DNA from 2 places in the Streptomyces sp. NPDC054841 genome. Region 2 is predicted to be linked to the other one. Evidence: riboswitches for the same ligand, from Rfam matches in the RefSeq annotation. Region 2 holds a riboswitch; the other holds the start of a gene.
What was found. A riboswitch is a leader RNA that binds a small molecule or an ion and turns the genes downstream of it on or off. The one in region 2 is predicted to bind S-adenosylmethionine.
Positions count from the first base shown of each region.

Region 1 (3,400 bases), on a different contig from region 2:
TACTGGCCCTTGCACAGGACCGCACTTCGCGGACCCGGGTCAGACCTCGCCCACTGACAGGTGTGAGCGTGCGCCGGAACGCGTCGACCGCGGCTGAATGTATCTGTCCAACTGCCCTCTGCAACAGGTCAATCGGACGAGAATTCTGGGCAGGGCCGAAAGGACGATCCCCTTGAATTCACTGGTTTCCCGGGCAAGTCGGGCCCACCAAAGCGCGCATAAGCCGCATCGAAGTCGAACACTTTGGCTGCTTCTTGTCGCGCTCGGGCGCATTCTCATATGCGTCTGGCACAAGCAGTGGAGGGGACTTCCCAACTCTACCGCGCTCAACCATGCAGAATTGCCCCCTCCGCTTAGCTTGCGGAGGGGGCAATTCTGTTAACAATGCGTGGCGATCACGGCTCCGGCACGGCGCCCGACGGTCAGCCTCCGGAACTGTGCCGGATGGTCAGCCTCCGTGCCGGATGGTCAGCCTCCGGCACTGCGCTGAATGGTCAGCCTCCGGCGACGGCCGGGATGATCGAGACGCCCGCGCCGTCCGGCGTGGCCGTCTCCAGGCCCTGCTCGAAGCGGACGTCGTCGTCGTTGACGTACACGTTCACGAAACGGCGCAGCTTGCCCTGGTCGTCGAGAACCCGCGCCGCGATGCCCGCGTGGTTCTTCTCCAGGTCGGCGATGACCTCGGCGAGGGTCACGCCCTCCGCCGGGACCTCGGCCTGGCCGCCGGTGTAGGTGCGGAGGATGGTGGGGATGCGGACGTTGACGCTCATGCGAGGCCAGCCTCTCGGAAAGAGTCCAGGTTGGGGCGGATGACAGCGGACATACCCGTCGTGGGGGCCACCGCGTCGAGGGTCTTCAGGCCGTCACCCGTGTTGACGACGACCGTGGTGAGGGACGGGTCGATGACGCCTGCCTCGATCAGCTTCTTCGCCACGCCGAGCGTCGTGCCGCCGGCGGTCTCCGTGAAGATGCCCTCCGTGCGGGCCAGCAGCTTGATCGCGTCCACGATCTGCTCGTCGGTGACGTCCTCGACGGCTCCGCCGGTGCGCCGGCAGATGTCCAGGACGTACGGGCCGTCGGCCGGGTTGCCGATCGCCAGGGACTTCGCGATGGTGTCGGGCTTCTGCGGCCTGACCACGTCGTGGCCGGCCTTGAAGGCCACGGACACCGGGGAGCAGCCCTCGGCCTGGGCGCCGAAGATCTTGTAGGGCCTGTCCTCGACGAGGCCCAGCTTGATCAGCTCCTGCAGACCCTTGTCGATCTTGGTGAGCTGGGAGCCGGAGGCGATGGGGATGACGATCTGGTCGGGGATCCGCCAGCCGAGCTGCTCGCAGATCTCGTACGCGAGCGTCTTCGACCCCTCGCCGTAGTACGGGCGCAGATTGACGTTGACGAAGCCCCAGCCCTCGCCCGCCGGGTCGCCGATGAGCTCGGAGCAGAAGCGGTTGACGTCGTCGTAGTTGCCCTCGATACCGACGAGCTCGCCGCCGTAGACGGCGGCCATGACGACCTTGCCCTGCTCCAGGTCGTGCGGGATGAACACGCAGGAGCGGAAGCCGGCCCGGGCGGCGGCGGCGCCGACCGCGCCCGCCAGGTTGCCGGTGGAGGAGCAGGAGAGCGTGGTGTAGCCGAAGGCGCGGGCGGCCTCCAGGGCCTGGGCGACGACCCGGTCCTTGAAGGAGTGCGTCGGGTTGCCGGAGTCGTCCTTGACGAAGAGCTTGCCGGTGTCGACGCCCAGCTCGCGGGCGAGGTTGTCGGCCTTGACGAGCTTGGTCCAGCCCGGGTTCAGGTTCGGCTTGCTCGCCACGTCGGCGGGGACGGGGAGCAGCGGCGCATAGCGCCAGATGTTCTCGGGGCCGTTCTCGATCCGCTTGCGCAGGGCTTCCGGGTCGCCGCTCGGCAGGTCGTACGCGACTTCGAGCGGCCCGAAACAGATCTCGCAGGCGAAGATCGGGCCGAGCGCGAACCGCTCGCCGCATTCGCGGCAGGAGAGCCCGGAGGCGGGGCCGAGATCAACAGAGTCGGTGGTGGTGGCAACGGTCTGCACAGCCATGGAGGCGAGGCCCTTTCTCCTCATCTTCCTCGCGGCGCATCTCGCCACGAGACGGAATTGGCACCTTCCCTAGCCGGGGCCCCGCGCGAGTGTCGTATGACGTGCGACGAGAACCGGCTGGAGGGTTGCCGGGGCTTCAACGGGCCGTGTCCCTCTGCCCCTCTGGATGAGCGGTATTCGGTTGTTCGCGAGAGGACCCCCGACATGCGACGGCCGTTCGCGTTGTTCAAGACTGTAACCGAACCCCCGGACGCTTGAGATGGTCGTCCGATCCGCGAGATGGAGATCACGTGCTGGAAGAGGTGGAGCGCTGGCTGGCCCGGCGGTCCTGGTCGGTGGCGGACCGCCCCCTGGACCAGCTACTGGCCGCCAAGCAGAGCACCACGGTCAGCGTGGTGCTCCCTGCTCTGAACGAGGAGGCGACGGTCGGGGAGATCGTCGCCGTGATCCGGCGCGAGCTGATGTCGGAGGCGGTCCCGCTCGTGGACGAGCTGGTGGTCGTCGACTCGGGGTCGACGGACCGTACCGCCGAGGTCGCCGCGGCGGCCGGGGCACGCGTGGTGCACCGGGACGCGATACTCCCGCGCATACCGGCGCTGCCCGGCAAGGGCGAGGTGCTGTGGCGCTCGCTGCTGGTGACCGGCGGCGACATCGTCTGCTTCGTGGACGCGGACCTGAGGGAGTTCTCCGCGGACTTCGTCTCCGGGATCATCGGCCCGCTGCTGACCGAGCCGGACGTGCAGTTCGTGAAGGCGATGTACGAGCGGCCGCTCGGGACCACCGATGTCGACGCGCCCGCCTCCGGCAGGACCGGGCAGGGCGGCCGGGTGACGGAGCTGGTGGCGCGGCCGCTGCTCAATCTGCACTGGCCGCAGTTGGCCGGGTTCGTCCAGCCGCTCGGCGGTGAGTACGCGGCGCGGCGCTCGCTGCTGGAGCGGCTGCCGTTCCCGGTGGGGTACGGGGTGGAGCTCGGGCTGCTGGTGGACGCGCTGCACACGGTGGGCCTGGACGCGCTGGCACAGGTGGACGTGGGCGTACGGCTGCACCGGCACCAGGACAGCCAGGCGCTGGGCCGGATGGCGGCGGCGATCTACCGTACGGCCCAACTGCGGTTGTCCCGGGGTCATCTGGTGCGTCCGGCGCTGACCCAGTTCGAGCGCGGCGAGGACGGGTTCGTACCGCGGACCCATCCGGTGGACACCGAGGAGCGGCCGCCGATGGTGGAAATCCCCGAGTACGCGGAGTATGCGAAGCGGGCCGGGCGGCGTAACACGGGCGCGGCGTAGCCGGGCACAGCCAGTCAGATTGTCTAAATTTCGCATTTATGGGCTATGCGAGACTCATGGG
Region 1 is NZ_JBSGZO010000072.1:21,253-24,652, forward strand. Features, by position in the region: gene ACWGI8_RS13185 (MoaD/ThiS family protein) at 495-770, opposite strand; gene thrC (threonine synthase) at 767-2,077, opposite strand; SAM riboswitch class I at 2,071-2,226, opposite strand; gene ACWGI8_RS13195 (glucosyl-3-phosphoglycerate synthase) at 2,344-3,339, shown strand.
Region 1: another riboswitch for S-adenosylmethionine. It lies ahead of thrC (threonine synthase); the one in region 2 lies ahead of ACWGI8_RS25485 (aminotransferase class V-fold PLP-dependent enzyme).

Region 2 (3,400 bases):
TACGCCGATGCCGTACTCGGCGGACAGCGCGGCGGCGAAGTGGGAGCTGTTCCAGCCCTCCACCACGAAGGAGATGACACCGACGCGCGGTGCGTCGTCGCCGAACAGCGACAGGATCTTGACTTCCGGCACCTCCGCCAGGCCCTCGCGGACCTTCGCGATCAGATGCCGCTCGCGCGCGACGAGCGCGTCGAAACCGGCTTCCGTCAGCGCCTTGCACGCGGACGCGATCGAGTAGACGCCGATGACGTTCGGCGAACCGGCCTCGTGGCGGGCGGCGGTGGTGTGCCAGTCCACTTCCACGCCACCGTCGTTGCGTCGCGCGACCTTCTTCGAGGCACCGCCACCGGCCAGGTACGGCTCCGCCTTCTGCAGCCAGTCCGCGCGCCCGGCGAGCACACCCGAGCCGAACGGGGCGTACAGCTTGTGCCCGGAGAAGGCGACCCAGTCGACGTCCAGGTCCTTCACCGAGACGGGGTGGTGCGGCGCGAGCTGCGCGGCGTCCAGCACGATGCGCGCGCCGTGGGCGTGGGCGGCGGCCGTGAGTTCGCGTACCGGCCAGAGCTCCCCGGTGACATTGGACGCGCCGGTCACGCAGACCAGCGCGGGGCCGTAGGGGTCACGGTCGGCGAGGGCCAGCTCCAGGGTTCGCACCGCCTCGCCCGGCGTGCGCGGCGCGTCGAGGTACGTCACGCGGGCGTCCCTCCACGGCAGCAGCGAGGCGTGGTGCTCGGTCTCGAAGACGAACACCTGGCAGTCGGCGGGGAGTACGGCGGCCAGCAGGTTGAGCGAGTCGGTGGTCGAGCGGGTGAAGACGACCTGGTCGCCGTCCCGGCAGTCGAGGAACTCGTGCACCGCCACACGGCTGTTCTCGAACAGGTCCGTGGAGAGCTGCGAGAGATACCCGGCGCCGCGGTGCACGCTGCCGTAGTACGGGGCGTACGCGGCAACGTCGTCCCACACCCGCTGCAGCGCCGGCGCGCTCGCCGCGTAGTCGAGGGCGGCATACGTGACCTCGCCGCCGGTCACGAGCGGCACGGTGACGTCCCGGCCGAGTACCGGCAGCGGGGCGGCACAGCAGGGGTCGGCGTCGGTGGCGACGACAGCAGAGGGGGCGGGGGCGGTGACAGCAGAGGGGGCGGTGACAGTGGCGGCGGCGGTGGCAGTGGCTTCGGCGGTGTTCGGGCATGCGGACATGGCGGTATCTCCCGGCAGGAAAAGGCGAATCGGCTTCAAGAACCCGTGCGGCAGCGGCCCAACCGGCGCTCCGCGTACGGGGGTTGCCTCGACGCACGGCGGTCACCGTACGGAGGGAATTGAAGTGAGGGGCTTCGCGCCCTATCGCATTCGCTTGCTCACGAGACTGCTCCCTTGAGGACCAGGACCCCAGGGGTTGCAAGGGGTCCGCGCTTGCCGCGGACCTCGCTGCCCACGGCCTGGTCTTCACCCGGGGCACCCCGCCACGGACGGAGGGTTGCCGGACAGCGGGCCGGGGCCGTAATCGCTGTCACTCATGACCTGTCGCGAAGCTATGCCAGCTGATCGCCCTCGCGCAACTCGTGTCCGGATACCGGGACGTCACTCGCCCGCGACTTCACCGCGACTTCCCGGCAGCTCCCCACGGCCCCACGACTCGCCATGGCTTCCCGCACGCAAGGGTGCGGGGCCCGTGCCCGCACAGACCCCGCACCAGCACGCCCGCCGCCGGGCGTTACGCGTTGCTCACCGCCACCCAGCGGTCCAGCGCCTGCTTCGCCGCCCCGGAGTCGATGGACTCCGCGGCCTTCGCGATCCCGGCCCGGAGTTGCTCCACCAGAGTGCCCCCGCCCGGCTCCAGCGCGGCCAGCGCCGCCGCCGAGTTCAGCAGGACCGCGTCCCGCACCGGGCCGGACTCACCGGCGAGGAGCCGGCGGGCGACATCCGCGTTGTACGAGGCGTCCGCGCCGCGCAGCGCTTCGACCGGGACCAGCTCGATGCCCACGTCCCGGGGGTCGAAGGCCTCCTCGCGCACCGCGCCGTCCCGGACGATCCACACCCGGGAGGTCGCGGTCGTGGTGAGCTCGTCCAGGCCGTCATCACCGCGGAAGACGAGCGCGCTGGATCCCCGCTCGGCGAGCACTCCGGCCATGATCGGCGCCATCCGGGCATCGGCGACGCCCGTGGCCTGGGCCTTCACCCGGGCGGGGTTGGTGAGCGGCCCCAGGAAGTTGAACGTCGTACGGATTCCGAGCTCCTTGCGCGCAGCGGCCACATGCCGCAGCGCGGGGTGGAACTTCACGGCGAAGCAGAAGGTGATCCCCGCTTCCTCCGCGACCTCGGCCACCCGCTCCGGCGTCAGTTCCAGATTGACGCCGAGCTTCTCCAGGACGTCCGAGGCGCCGCTCGCGCTGGACGCGGCACGGTTGCCGTGCTTGACGACCTTCGCGCCGGTGCCGGCCACGACGATCGCGGACATCGTCGAGATGTTGACGGTCTTCGCGCCGTCGCCGCCGGTGCCCACGATGTCGACGGTCGCCCCTGGGACGTCGATCACCCGAGCATGGGCGTACATCGTTCGTACGAGACCGGAGATCTCCTCGACCGTCTCGCCCTTGGCCCGCAGCGCGACGGCGAACCCGGCGATCTGGGCGTCGGTGGCCTCGCCCCGCAGAATCCGGTCCATGGCCCACGCGGTGGCTTCCGCGCTCTGGTCGCGGCCGTACAGCAGGGAGTCCAGTACCCCGGGCCAGGAAAGGCCCGCCGCGGTAGTGCCTCCTGCGGGGGTCACAGCGCTCATGGTCGCTCCTGGGTCCGTACGTATAGGAATGCCACCACCCTATCGAGCGCGGGGGGACGGCAAAGAGCCCCGTCCATCGAGTGGACGGGGCTCCTGCCGTGGCGATCGCTGCGATCAGTGGGTGGGATCAGTGGTGGCCGTGGCCGCTCGTGATCTCCTTGAACTCCTCGGCGGTCGGCTTGGGAATCTGGTTCCCCTCGCCGTAGTAGCCCTTGCTGAGCCTCGCCCGGAGCTTCTGCGTGAGCGGCACCTTGCGCTCGACACCGTTCTCGTCGACCGTCGGGCCGATCTCGAGCGGCTCGTACTGCTCGTGCGCCGTGAGCGTGTGCAGGGCCTCCTGCGTCAGCGGCTCGTGGACCTCGACGAACTCACCGTGCGGCAGTCGCTTGATGATGCCGGACTCGCGTCCGTGCAGCACCTTGTCCTTGTCGCGCCGCTGCAGACCCAGGCAGATCCGCTTGGTGATGATGAAGGCGATGACCGGCCCGACGAAGAACGCGATCCGGACGAACCAGGTGATCGAGTTGATCGACAGGTTGAAGTGGGTCGCCCAGATGTCGTTTCCACCACCGACGAGCAGCACGAAGTACCAGGTCAGCCAGGCCACGCCGAAGGCGGTACGGG
Region 2 is NZ_JBSGZO010000213.1:350-3,749, forward strand. Features, by position in the region: gene ACWGI8_RS25485 (aminotransferase class V-fold PLP-dependent enzyme) at 1-1,197, opposite strand, end outside; SAM riboswitch class IV at 1,402-1,519, opposite strand; gene trpD (anthranilate phosphoribosyltransferase) at 1,712-2,776, opposite strand; gene qcrB (cytochrome bc1 complex cytochrome b subunit) at 2,904-3,400, opposite strand, start outside.